Regions from separate parts of the Pantoea sp. B9002 genome, predicted to be linked through region 2. Evidence: predicted binding sites of a transcription regulator. Region 2 holds the regulator's gene; each other region holds the start of a gene.

Region 1 (3,133 bases), on a different contig from region 2:
GCAAAACGCGCAATGTAATCTTTATCGAACAGCGGGCCGCTAGCCGGAATGATTTCGGAGGCGAGGCGGTGGCCAATCATGCCAAGGAATTGAATGCTCATGCGGTTCTCCTGAAGTGACGTCATGGAGAAAAACTACGGGCGCAGGCGGTGTGAACGGAAATTCAATATTGTGCAAAGGTTTTGCGTTTAACAGTAAAGCGGGTGATAGCGGGGGAAAAGCGCAGGCGACGCGGGATAGAACCGATTGAAATAATTAAGAAGAGAAGGGCGAGCCGCAGCTCGCCCCTTATATCAGAAGGCCAACACCAGACCAGCGATAGCGGCTGACAGCACGCTCACCAGCGTTGAACCGTACAGCAGTTTCAGGCCGAAGCGTGAAACCACGTTACCTTGCTCTTCGTGCAGACCTTTAATCGCACCCGCCACAATCCCGATAGAGGAGAAGTTAGCGAAGGAGACGAGGAACACCGAGAGAATACCTTCCGAATGTGGCGACAGCTGACCGGCGATTTTCTGCAGATCCATCATTGCCACGAATTCGTTGGAAACCAGTTTGGTCGCCATGATGCTGCCCACTTGCAGCGCTTCGTGTGAAGGAACGCCCATCACCCACGCAAATGGATAGAACACATAACCCAGCACGCCCTGGAAGCTGATGCCGAAAATCAGATCGAACAGCGCGTTCAGACCGGTAATCAAGGCGATAAAACCAATCAGCATTGCGGCAACAATCATCGCAACTTTAAAACCGGCGAGAATGTATTCGCCCAGCATTTCGAAGAAGCTCTGGCCTTTATGCAGATCCTGAAGTTGCAGATCTTCTTCGCTATCCACGCGGTACGGGTTAATCAGCGACAGCACGATAAAGGTGCTGAACATGTTCAGTACCAGCGCGGCCACCACATATTTTGGCTGCAGCATGGTCATGTAAGCGCCGACAATCGACATGGAAACCGTCGACATTGCAGTCGCTGCCATGGTGTACATGCGGCGCTGTGACATTTTGCCAAGGATATCTTTATAGGCGATGAAGTTTTCTGACTGTCCCAAAATCAGAGAGCTTACAGCGTTAAAGGATTCCAGTTTGCCCATACCGTTTACTTTTGACAGCACGGTACCAATGCCGCGAATCACCCACGGCAAGATGCGGAAGTGCTGCAAAATACCGATTAACGCAGAGATGAAAATGATGGGGCAAAGCACGTTGAGGAAGAAGAAAGCGAGACCTTTTTCGCTCATATTGCCAAACACGAAGTTGGTGCCTTCGGCGGCATATTTGAGCAGATGATCAAAGAAACCGGCGAAGCCCTGCACAAAGCCGAGACCGATGGATGAGTTCAGGAAGAACCAGGCCAGCAGAACTTCGATTACCAGAAGTTGAACGATATAACGAAGACGGATGCTTTTACGATCGTGGCTGACCAGCAAGGCCAGCACCGCTACCACCACTAGTGCTAAAAGAAAATGCAAAACATGGGACATGTCGGCTCCAAATTTGAGGAGGGTTGTATTTTGTTGCGTATTCTATGTAACGCGTTACTTAAAAACGAGATCAAAACCACATTATAAGTATTCGCTATCGCGTTTTTTCTCAGATAAGTCTGACCGCTCACAACCCTATTACAAATTCATCACAAGAAATATCCACAAAAACATTGTCTATAAAATGACCCAAGAGTAGAGTCATTTGCGTTGCACTTATTTTTAGCAAGAACTGCCTTTACCGCAATGTATAGCAATGGCTATACTTTATAGCACCATCTATTAATACAATAACTATAACCAAATTTCATCTGCCTTGAATGACCCTTAATCTGGACAGGTCAACAAGCGTTAGGACAGGGTAAAACTATGCTAGAAAGCCGCACCGCCGAGCGCGCCGCTCGCGGAGCCAGAAAGATCAAACTCGCGCTGCTGGGCCCCGCCTTTATTGCGGCGATTGGCTACATCGATCCCGGCAACTTCGCGACCAACATTCAGGCCGGCGCCGCCTACGGCTACAAGCTGTTGTGGGTGGTGGTGTGGGCCAACGTCATGGCGATGCTGATCCAGCTGATGTCCGCCAAGCTGGGCATTGCTACCGGCAAAAATCTTGCAGAACACATCCGCGATCGCTTCCCGCGTCCGGCGGTGTGGTTCTATTGGGTGCAGGCGGAAATTATCGCCATGGCCACCGATCTTGCTGAATTTATCGGCGCGGCGCTCGGCTTCAAGCTATTACTCGGCATCTCGCTGCTGCAGGGCGCGGTGTTAACCGGTATCGCGACCTACCTGATTCTGATGCTGCAAAGTCGCGGACAGAAGCCGCTGGAACTGGTGATTGGCGGTCTGCTGCTGTTTGTGGCGGCGGCTTATATTGTGGAGCTGTTTTTCTCCCAGCCCAAAGTCAGTGAGCTTGTGGTTGGCATGGCGCTGCCATCGCTACCAACATCGGATGCGGTATTCCTTGCTGCTGGCGTGTTAGGCGCTACCATTATGCCGCACGTAATTTATCTGCACTCGGCGCTAACGCAGCACGGCAACAAAGGCAGCAAGGCGCAACGCTACAGCTCAACCAAGCTGGATGTGGCTATCGCCATGACCATCGCTGGCTTTGTGAATCTGGCGATGATGGCAACCGCCGCCGCCGCGTTTCACTTCAGCGGTCACTCCAGCATCGTCGATCTCGATCAGGCTTACTTAACGCTGCAACCGCTGTTGGGTGAAGCCGCGGCGATTGTGTTTGGTTTGAGTCTGGTGGCTGCCGGCCTCTCCTCTACCGTGGTCGGCACGCTGGCGGGACAAGTGGTGATGCAGGGCTTTATCCGCTTCCACATTCCGCTGTGGTTCCGCCGCACCATCACCATGTTGCCCTCCTTTATAGTGATTTGGGCGGGCTGGGATCCGACGCGCATTCTGGTGATGAGTCAGGTGCTGTTGAGTTTTGGTATCGCGCTGGCGCTGATTCCGCTGTTGTCCTTTACCGGCAACCGCGAATTGATGGGCGATGAGATGGTGAACTCGCGCCTGATGCAAAATGCCGGGCGGCTGATTGTGGTGCTGGTGATCGCCCTCAATCTCTATTTGCTGGTCGGCGAAGCGCTCGGTTGGTAACGGCGTTAGAAAAGAAAAATCCCGCCATTGAGCGGGAT
Region 2 (3,133 bases):
CGCAGCGCCGGTAATAGCGGTAAGCGGCGCTGGCGATCGGCCATCAGGTCACGCGTATAGAGCGGCTTCTGCGTACGCAATACGCGGGCGATGCGGCTGAAGTGATACAGGCAGAAGTTGCCGACCGGATTATCCGGATGCTGGCGCGCAATTTTCTCCAGCGCGCCGAGCTGTTTCTCCATGTGAAAACGATCCGGCAGCTGATGGTAGAGAATCGCGTCCGCCAGCACGCGCAGCCGCGCCGAGATGATTTTCGCGTTCCAGCGAATCACCGCTTCGGCGTGGCTCTCCTCAACCAGCTTCTGCACCTCTTCGGGCTGATGCAAACTCACCGAGATGTGTTCCTGTAAATCCAGCGCCACCTGGAAAGCGCGCGTCAGGCGTTTGTGGCTGTTATCGCGGCTCGCCGACAGCATGTGCATTTGCTGGTAACAGGTGGTGATGAGATCGACCGCCTTTTGCTGGCGCGCCAGCAGCGGCGGCAGCGCTTTCTCCGGATCGGTCAGCTGCGTCAGTAAGGTGTATTTGGCATCGCAATAATCGGCCAGCTCGCGGAACAGCAGGCTGAGCGATTCGCGCATCGGCTGCTCTTTCCACAGCCAGAACCAGAACCAGTTGAACAAGCCGTACCACAGCGTGCCGCCAATGTAGAGCAGCGGCGGCACCCACATCGGCATACGTCCCACTAAGCTGAGCGTAAAGATGGCGGCGATGAGTGTGGCGGGCAGCAGGCGCGCGTGCAGCGGGCCGATTTCGCCGGTTACGCCAATCAGCAGCGGCAGCGCCAGCAAAATCAGCGGCAGCGGAATCTGGTAAGCGGTGAGGATCTGCATCAGGAAACTGCCGGTGGCAAACAGCGAACCACCCACAATCAGGCGTTTGAAGAAGCGTTTGTGCGGCGTATCCAGTCCCGCCATGTTGCAGCAGGCAGGCACTAACGAGAACAGCAGACCTTTTTGCAGATCGCCAAACAGCCAGCCGAGAGCCACAGGCAGGCACAGCACCAGCGTTTGCCGCAGCGCATAGTTAACTTCGGGATGATAGATGATTCGGCGCCACATCAGCTCATCGCAAATAGAAACGGCGCGATGTTGCCATCACGCCGTGGGTGAGAAGAAATTAGCGGGTGCCGTAAACGACGATGGTTTTACCGTGTGCGGAGATCAGGTTCTGATCTTCCAGCATTTTCAGGATACGACCCACGGTTTCGCGTGAGCAGCCCACGATCTGACCAATCTCCTGACGGGTGATTTTGATTTGCATCCCGTCTGGGTGAGTCATCGCATCTGGCTGTTTGGCCAGATTTAGCAGCGTTTGCGCAATGCGTCCGGTGACATCGAGGAAGGCAAGGTTGCCCACTTTCTCAGATGTCACTTGCAGACGACGCGCCATTTGCGACGAAAGTCGCATTAAAATATCCGGGTTTACCTGAATCAGCTGACGGAATTTTTTGTATGAAATTTCAGCCACTTCGCAGGCAGACTTCGCACGCACCCAAGCACTACGTTCCTGGCCTTCTTCGAAAAGACCGAGTTCGCCGATGAAATCTCCCTGATTGAGGTAGGAGAGAATCATCTCTTTGCCTTCTTCATCTTTAATCAGTACCGCTACGGAACCTTTTACGATGTAGTACAGCGTTTCCGCTTTCTCACCCTGATGGATGAGCGTGCTTTTGGATGGATATTTGTGAATATGGCAATGGGACAGGAACCATTCGAGTGTAGGGTCTGTTTGCGGTTTGCCGAGAACCATTCGCTATTATCCTCTGTTGTAATCGTGCCCAAAATACAGGGGGCATTTTTCCCTGTCAGGCGGTTTAATCGTCGAGCGTTTCCAGTAAAGGAAAAATTATTCCGGGTGGACTCTTAAGCTACGCTTTTGATTCTTCCGGCCTTCGTCTGTGATGACGAAAATATTTTCAGCACTGTTTGTAGCACAGCTTTTGCGAGCTGTCTTGTGTTGTCTCGCTTCAGCAGAAGGGGGATTACTCTGGATTGCTGTTTGTCAGGTGAAAGCGTACTCTGGCGGCAAAACCGCCGCTTCAGGAGAAAGAATAATGCAGGCACGAGTGAAATGGGTGGAAGGTCTTACCTTTCTCGGAGAATCCTCATCCGGCCATCAGGTATTAATGGACGGTAATTCCGGTGATAAAGCGCCAAGTCCAATGGAGATGGTGCTGATGGCCGCGGGCGGCTGTAGCGCCATTGACGTGGTGTCAATCCTGCAAAAAGGGCGCAGCGATGTGGCCGATTGCGAAGTGAAACTTACTTCAGAACGCCGTGAAGAAGCGCCACGCATTTTCACCCACATCAACCTGCATTTTATCGTTAGCGGTAAAGCATTGAGCGATAAAGCGGTTGCGCGCGCGGTTGATCTGTCAGCGGAAAAATATTGCTCGGTGGCGATCATGCTGGGTAAAGGTGTGGAAATTACCCACAGTTATGAGGTTGTCGAGTTGTAATCGGTCGTAGGGGAGGCATTCATGCCTCCCTTTTCACAGCCCGCACCAAACCTATTCAATCCGCTTTCCTTCAATCAGTCGCTGCACCAGCGGCAGCATAATCAGCTCCATCGCCAATCCCATTTTGCCGCCCGGCACCACCAGCGTATTGATGTGCGAAATAAACGATCCCTGAATCATCGCCAGCAGATAGGGGAACGCGATGCCTTCCAGACCACGGAAATGAATCACCACGAAGCTTTCGTCGAGCGACGGAATTTCGCGTGCGGCAAACGGGTTTGAGGTATCAACGGTCGGCACGCGCTGGAAGTTAATGTGGGTGCGCGAGAACTGTGGCGTGATGAAGTTAATGTAATCCTCCATCGAACGTACCACCGAATCCATCACCGCTTCGCGTGAATGGCCGCGCTCGCCGGTGTCACGCACCAGCTTCTGAATCCACTCAAGGTTAACAATCGGTACCACGCCAACCAGCAGATCGACATGCTCCGCCACATTTTGCTGCTGGGTAACCACGCCGCCGTGCAAGCCTTCATAGAACAGCACATCGGTGTTTTCCGGCAGCGGCTGCCACGGCGTGAAAGTGCCCGGCACCTGATTCCACGGCACCGCTTCGTCGTAGGTATGCAGATATTTGCGCGATTCGCCGAGGCCGGTTTGGCCATAATGTTT
Region 3 (3,133 bases), 170 kb from region 2:
TCTCTTAATCAGACGGTTAGAGTAATGCAGTTGTTACGCTATTGTGAGTGCTTTTAGTGGGTGCGAAAAGGGAGAGTGAGATGCGTCACATTTTAATCTATTGAAAATTATAACTTTTGTGTGAATTGATTATTTATGCGGATTTTGTGTTGCGCGATATTTCGCCATATCGTGTAAAAGTAATGTTACATTTTTGTGGTGATGAATTTAGGCTTGGCCGCGCAAAGCTGCCAGAAGAAAAATGCATCACCTTGGCGGAAAAGTGATCAGCGCGATCGGCGGCGCCAGAGGAAGCGAATCACGAAAAACTCAATCGCGCCCAGCAGCAAAAACCACAAACTAAAGACGATGGTATACAGCTGATTAACATCCATCAGATGCAGGCTTTCCTGCAGTTGTTTTGCCAGCTCAATGCCAAATGAAGGCGCGGGCAGCAGCAGGGCGGAAAGAAAGCCCAGCAGCAGAATGCCGCCTGGGATAATCAGCGTTTCGAATGGGTTATTCATGGTCATTTTCCAAATCAGTTAGCGCGGGCATTAGCGCATAAAACCGCGCTACGGCGCAATCCCCGAGCCGAATCGCGCTAAGAAATTTCTTCTATTCCATTCACTTAGCGTCAAAAATAGCGAAAGTTAAGAGTTATAGCCTTTGCTATACTTAAAGCCCTGATTTTACTGTCTTTTTTTTGCCGTTTTTGCGTGTTAGACTGCGCGCACTTTTTCATTACTGAACAATAAATGCGGAGAAGTAACGGCTTTAGTGCCGGTTCCGCGGCATTGATTGAAAACCCATGACATTTATCGCAACCCTGATCCTGGCCTTTGGTATGTCGATGGACGCTTTCGCCGCAGCACTGGGCAAAGGCGCGTCGCTGCATCGCCCAGGTTTCAAAGAGGCACTGCGAACCGGCCTGATTTTCGGCGTCATCGAAATGTTGACGCCGCTGATTGGCTGGGCAATTGGCCTCGCGGCCAGCCGCTACATCATGGCGTGGGATCACTGGGTGGCGTTCGTGCTGTTAACCGTGCTGGGCGGTCGTATGATGATGGAAGGTTTTCGTCAAACCGCCGATGAGCCGTGCGAAGCGCCGCAGCGTCACGGTTTTATGGTGCTGGCGTTAACCGCCGTCGCCACCAGTCTTGATGCGCTGGCCGTCGGCGTTGGCCTGGCGTTCCTGCAGGTGAATATCATCATGACCGCCGTCACCATCGGCGCGGCGACCACCATCATGGCAACCACCGGCGTGTTGGTTGGCCGCTTTATCGGTCCGGTGATGGGCAAATGGGCTGAAGTGCTGGGCGGCGTAGTGCTGATCAGCATTGGCTGCACCATTTTAAGCGAGCATTTAGGCTGGTTTAATTAACCATGCTGCTGCCTGGTGCGCATAAATGCGCACCCTACGAATTCAACTGCGTATAAATGCGCATCGTACAAATTCAACTGCGCCAATTTAGGGTCGCCATTTATGGCGACCTCTTCTTAACATCCGCACCAAACCCCAATTATGTGATCTACTTCAAAAATAATTGCGCTAAAAACGCTCAGCGGCTATACTTTTTGCGTATTTCTTCAACAATTTTTGAACCAGGTGCTCTATGAAACGCTTTTTCCGCTACGTGTTCCGCTCTTATGTTGAGACTTTTAAACACGTACCGCCGGGTGCTTTAAACTAAGCATTCCGCCAGATACCCTCGATAATCGCGGTCAGGGATCGACCTGTGGTTATCAACTGTTTTCTTATCTCTCCAGCCGCTAATCTCCCCATTTTTCCCCTAACTCTCTGATTAACCTCTTCAGCCATCACTTTTCGATCTGGCTATAGCCTCACGTTATACCCCGCCACTAAACAAGCATTCGTCACCCCATCTTCTGCATGAAATAGTCAATTCAGGCCCTATAAACCGTCTGAAACGAGAAACATCATGCTGATCCCACAACCTTATTTACTCTTCCTCGGCGACGTAACCGATCCACTGGCCGCTAAAACCGCACGCGGCATTCACGTCTGGCGTCCAGAGCAGTGCGTTGGCGAAATTAAGCTGCCGGGCTGCACCGTCACGCTTGGCCTCGAGGTCCTCGACATCGCCGCTGCCAAAGCGCGCGGTGCCAAAACGCTGGTGCTCGGCACCGCCAATGCCGGCGGTTACTTGCCCACGCATTGGCTCGACACGGTCAAAAGCGCCATCTCAGCCGGGATGAACGTTGCCAGCGGTTTGCACCATCGTCTGGTGGATGAGCCGGAGCTGGTGGCGTTGGCCAAAGAGTTCGGCGTTGAGCTGTTCGACCTGCGCCACATGCGTCCAAAACTGGACGTAGGCAGCGGTAAAAAGCGCACAGGTAAGCGTGTACTTACTGTCGGCACCGATTGCTCGGTAGGCAAGATGTACACCTCGCTGGCGCTGGAAGCCGCGATGCGCGAACGCGGCATGAAAGCCGATTTCCGCGCCACCGGCCAGACCGGTATTTTGGTAGCAGGCGAAGGTATCGCGATTGATGCGGTGATTGCCGACTTCATCGCCGGCGCGGTCGAAGCGCTGTCGCCAGCCAATGACGCCGATCACTGGGATATCGTTGAAGGTCAGGGTTCGCTGTTCCATCCTTCCTACGCTGGCGTCAGCATGGGCCTGATCCACGGTGCGCAGCCGCACTGGCTGGTGATGTGCCATGAAATGGGCCGTCCGCATATGCGTCATCTGCCGCATCAGCCAATGGTCAGCCTGAAAGATTGCGTCGAAGCCAACCTGCGCGCGGCGCACGTCACCAGCGACGCGGTACAGCTGGCCGGTTTCGCCATCAACACCTCGAACTACAGCGAAGACGAAGCGCGCGCCTATTGTGCAGAGATCAGCGCCGAATTCGGCGTGCCTGCTACCGATCCGGTGCGTTTCGGCATTGCGGATATCGCCGCGCTGCTGCAGGAGCGTGGCTAACATGCGGCGCATGCAGATTGAAGTGCTGGAGCTGCCGCTGGCGCGTCCGTTCGCCATCTCACGCGGTACGCGCACCGCAGTCACGGTGATTCGCGTGACGCTGGAGCAGAACGGCTTTATTGGCCGCGGCGAATGTACGCCAACGCCGCGCTACGATGAAACGCCAGAGAGCGTCAACGCCGAACTGGAAGCGCTGCGCGCCG
Region 4 (3,133 bases), on a different contig from region 2:
TCCAGCTGGTATACGTCAGGCTGTAGTGAACCGCCCATTGCGGCGCCACTTTATGCCATCCTGAAACTTCCCACATCTCTGGCAGGTTTAAGGTCAGAGAGCCCGGAATGGTTGAGCCGCCGGTGCCGTAAGGCAGGCCTAACAGCTGCGCTTGCGGCAGAGAATTTACGTAACCCGGCAGGCTGCTTTTGTAATCGCCATCAAAGTCGATTTTAACTTCTGAGCGATAGGTGAAACCGAAGCGGTTGTTCTTATCCACTTCATACAAAATGCCGGCGTTCCAGCCGTAACCCCATTCATCACCCTTTAAATGGGCAATTTGGGTATTGGCAGGAATGCCCAGCGCTGCACCAGATTCACCGGCATAACGCTCAATTTTCGCTTTTGCGTAGACCGCATCAAAGCCGATACCAAAACTGAAATTCTCATTCAGTCGATAAGCGGTGCTGATATTAAAATTACCGGTCATCAGGTCGGTTTTGCCGCCATAACCACCTGCGGTATAGCCGTCATTAAATTCGGTTGCCAGACCATAGTTGGAGGTCGCAGATGCACCAATCCACCACTGATCGTTAATCGGATGCACGTAGTGAAGATTAGGGATCCACTGATTCGGCGCAATATTTTTGGCATCGAGGCTGCGACCAGACGGGCTCTGACCACTAATATCCACTTCAGGATCAATATAAACCGCGCCGATAGAGAAAGAAGGGCGATCCATTAACGCCATGGTTGCCGGGTTACGGCTGGCAGAGGCGGCGGTATCACCCATCGCACCTTCGCCGGAATATGCACGACCTAAACCAATTGCTGAGAATTCATTCAGTTGAAAGCCCGCGGCGTAAACATGAGAACAGACGAGCGTTACTGCAGCTGCCACAGCTGACTTTGCAAACAGGTTTTTATGGTTCATGACCACAACCTCATCTAGATTTATTATTTAACGTTGTTACGTCGCGTAACAAAGAGCGGCGAATTGTAGGGACTGATGGCAAAACCACATATCAGACCAGTGCGACGAGTATAGGTCCGACCTGTGTATTTGTTGCAATAATGTTTTTTAAATATTTCTAATTTGATCGATAAAATCAGATCTGCTTAACAAAATCTTAGCGGTTCGCCCTCAACATAGCTTTCAATTTTGTTCTGGATCAATTTTTAGTGTGATATTCGTCACTTAGCGGCTTGATCGTGGATGTGAAAACGCAGCAGGCGTACACTTTGCGGCAGAAAATAATCCGATTATGTTGAATTTATCGTCAGGAGAGAACCATGACTGATGCCATTAAAAAGTGTAGTGCGAACGAAACAGCGGCCTGCTGCTGTGTCGATGTGGGAACCGTGATGGATAACACCGATTGCACCGCAAGCTGGTCTGGCGTGTTTGCCGATCGCCATGCGGCGGAAGCGATGCTGGCGCATTTGACTGAACGCGCGCGTCAGGTCGAATCCGATCCTTGCGATATTCGCGCGGATTTTGCCAATGAAGGCGACGCGGTGCGCCTCTCTATCGACTTCACCTTTGCCTGCCAGGCCGAAACCCTGATTTTCCAGCTCGGCCTACGCTAATCACGCCGCTGCCGAAACCCCTTCGGCAGCCTTAACTCATTTTCGTGTATTCCCTCGCACTTTTTTCCTCTGCTTATTGGCTACTTAGCAACACTTAGTTAACACTGATGATCAGGTCAGACCTGTTTGGCAATGATGCCCCGGTCGAAAATTACAGGTGATTGCAATGAGCAAAGCGCAGCCGCTGCTGACGCGTCAGGGCGAACGTATCGCCATAACCCACGGATTACGCACCCCTTTTGCCCGTCAGGCGACCGATTTCCACGGCATTCCCGCGCTGGAGCTGGGACGCATGGTGATCAGCGAACTGATGGCGCGCAGCGAATTACCGGTCGACGTTATCGATCAACTGGTGTTTGGTCAGGTGGTGCAGATGCCTGAAGCGCCCAACATTGCGCGTGAAATTGTTCTGAGCAGCGGATTGAGCGTACATACCGATGCGTATAGCGTTAGTCGCGCCTGCGCCACCAGTTTTCAGGCGGTGGCAAACGTGGCGGAAAGTTTAATGGCGGGCACCATCGATGCCGGCATTGCCGGTGGTGCGGATTCATCCTCGGTGCTGCCGATTGGCGTCAGTAAAACTCTGGCGCGTGCGCTGGTGGATCTCAACAAAGCGCGCAGCTTCAGTCAAAAACTCAGCATCCTGCGCCGTTTGCGCCCGCGCGATCTGTTGCCGGTGCCGCCGGCGGTGGCGGAGTATTCCACCGGGTTGCGCATGGGAGATACCGCCGAGCAGATGGCGAAAAGTCACGGCATCACGCGTGAACAGCAGGACGCGTTGGCACTGCGTTCGCACCAGCATGCGGCGCGCGCCTGGCAATCGGGCGTGTTAAGCCAGGAAGTGATGCCCGCGTTTGTGCCACCGTGGAAAGCGCCCATCGAGCAGGACAACAATATTCGCTTCAACGCCAGCGCCGCCGATTACGCCAAACTGCGCCCGGCGTTTGATCGTCGCCACGGTTCGGTGACCGCCGCCAACAGCACGCCGCTGACCGATGGCGCCGCAGCGGTGATCCTGATGCGTGAAGGGCGCGCGCGCGAACTTGGCATTCAGCCGCTCGGCTATCTGCGCAGCTACGCTTTTACGGCGATTGATGTCTGGCAGGACATGCTGCTTGGACCGGCCTACGCCTCGCCGCTGGCGCTGGACCGCGCCGGCATCACGCTCAACGATCTGACGCTGATTGATATGCATGAAGCCTTTGCCGCACAAACTTTAGCCAACCTGAAAATGTTCCGTGACGAACGCTTTGCGCGCGAGGTGTTGAATCGTCCGCATGCGCTGGGCGAAGTGAATGAAGAGCGCTTTAACGTGCTCGGCGGATCGATTGCTTATGGTCATCCGTTTGCCGCTACCGGCGCACGCATGATCACGCAGACGCTGCAGGAACTGCGGCGGCGCGGTGGCGGATTAGGATTGGTCACCGCCTGCGCGGCGGGCGGTTTGGGTACGGCAATGGTTTTGGAGGCCGAATAATGAGCGAATCCGCCTTTCATTTACACATGCGCCTCGACCACGTTGGTGTGATCACCATCGATGTGCCGGGCGAGAAGATGAACACGC

The links. Region 2 encodes CRP, which controls carbon source genes, mostly activating them, when cyclic AMP is high. Its sites were predicted from a motif close to ATGTGANNNNNNTCACAT; they were not measured.
Region 1: a site for CRP is predicted at 1,549-1,566, ahead of HX773_RS08100 (NupC/NupG family nucleoside CNT transporter). Genes of this name have one in related genera too.
Region 3: a site for CRP is predicted at 1,505-1,522, ahead of azuC (stress response protein AzuC). Genes of this name have one in related genera too.
Region 4: a site for CRP is predicted at 1,162-1,179, ahead of HX773_RS08285 (YfcZ/YiiS family protein). Genes of this name have one in related genera too.

Annotation. Positions count from the first base shown of each region.
Region 1 is NZ_JACAPA010000010.1:200,307-203,439, forward strand. Features, by position in the region: gene HX773_RS08095 (LLM class flavin-dependent oxidoreductase) at 1-101, opposite strand, end outside; gene HX773_RS08100 (NupC/NupG family nucleoside CNT transporter) at 294-1,484, opposite strand; gene HX773_RS08105 (Nramp family divalent metal transporter) at 1,854-3,095, shown strand.
Region 2 is NZ_JACAPA010000036.1:196,056-199,188, forward strand. Features, by position in the region: gene HX773_RS18075 (YccS/YhfK family putative transporter) at 1-1,061, opposite strand, end outside; gene crp (cAMP-activated global transcriptional regulator CRP) at 1,120-1,752, opposite strand; gene HX773_RS18085 (OsmC family protein) at 2,057-2,461, shown strand; gene HX773_RS18090 (phosphoribulokinase) at 2,513-3,133, opposite strand, start outside.
Region 3 is NZ_JACAPA010000036.1:22,949-26,081, forward strand. Features, by position in the region: gene HX773_RS17310 (DUF1158 domain-containing protein) at 267-506, opposite strand; gene mntP (manganese efflux pump MntP) at 791-1,363, shown strand; gene azuC (stress response protein AzuC) at 1,596-1,673, shown strand; gene dgcN (N-acetyltransferase DgcN) at 1,923-2,930, shown strand; gene dgcA (N-acetyl-D-Glu racemase DgcA) at 2,932-3,133, shown strand, end outside.
Region 4 is NZ_JACAPA010000010.1:234,981-238,113, forward strand. Features, by position in the region: gene fadL (long-chain fatty acid transporter FadL) at 1-913, opposite strand, end outside; gene HX773_RS08285 (YfcZ/YiiS family protein) at 1,273-1,569, shown strand; gene fadI (acetyl-CoA C-acyltransferase FadI) at 1,736-3,046, shown strand; gene fadJ (fatty acid oxidation complex subunit alpha FadJ) at 3,046-3,133, shown strand, end outside.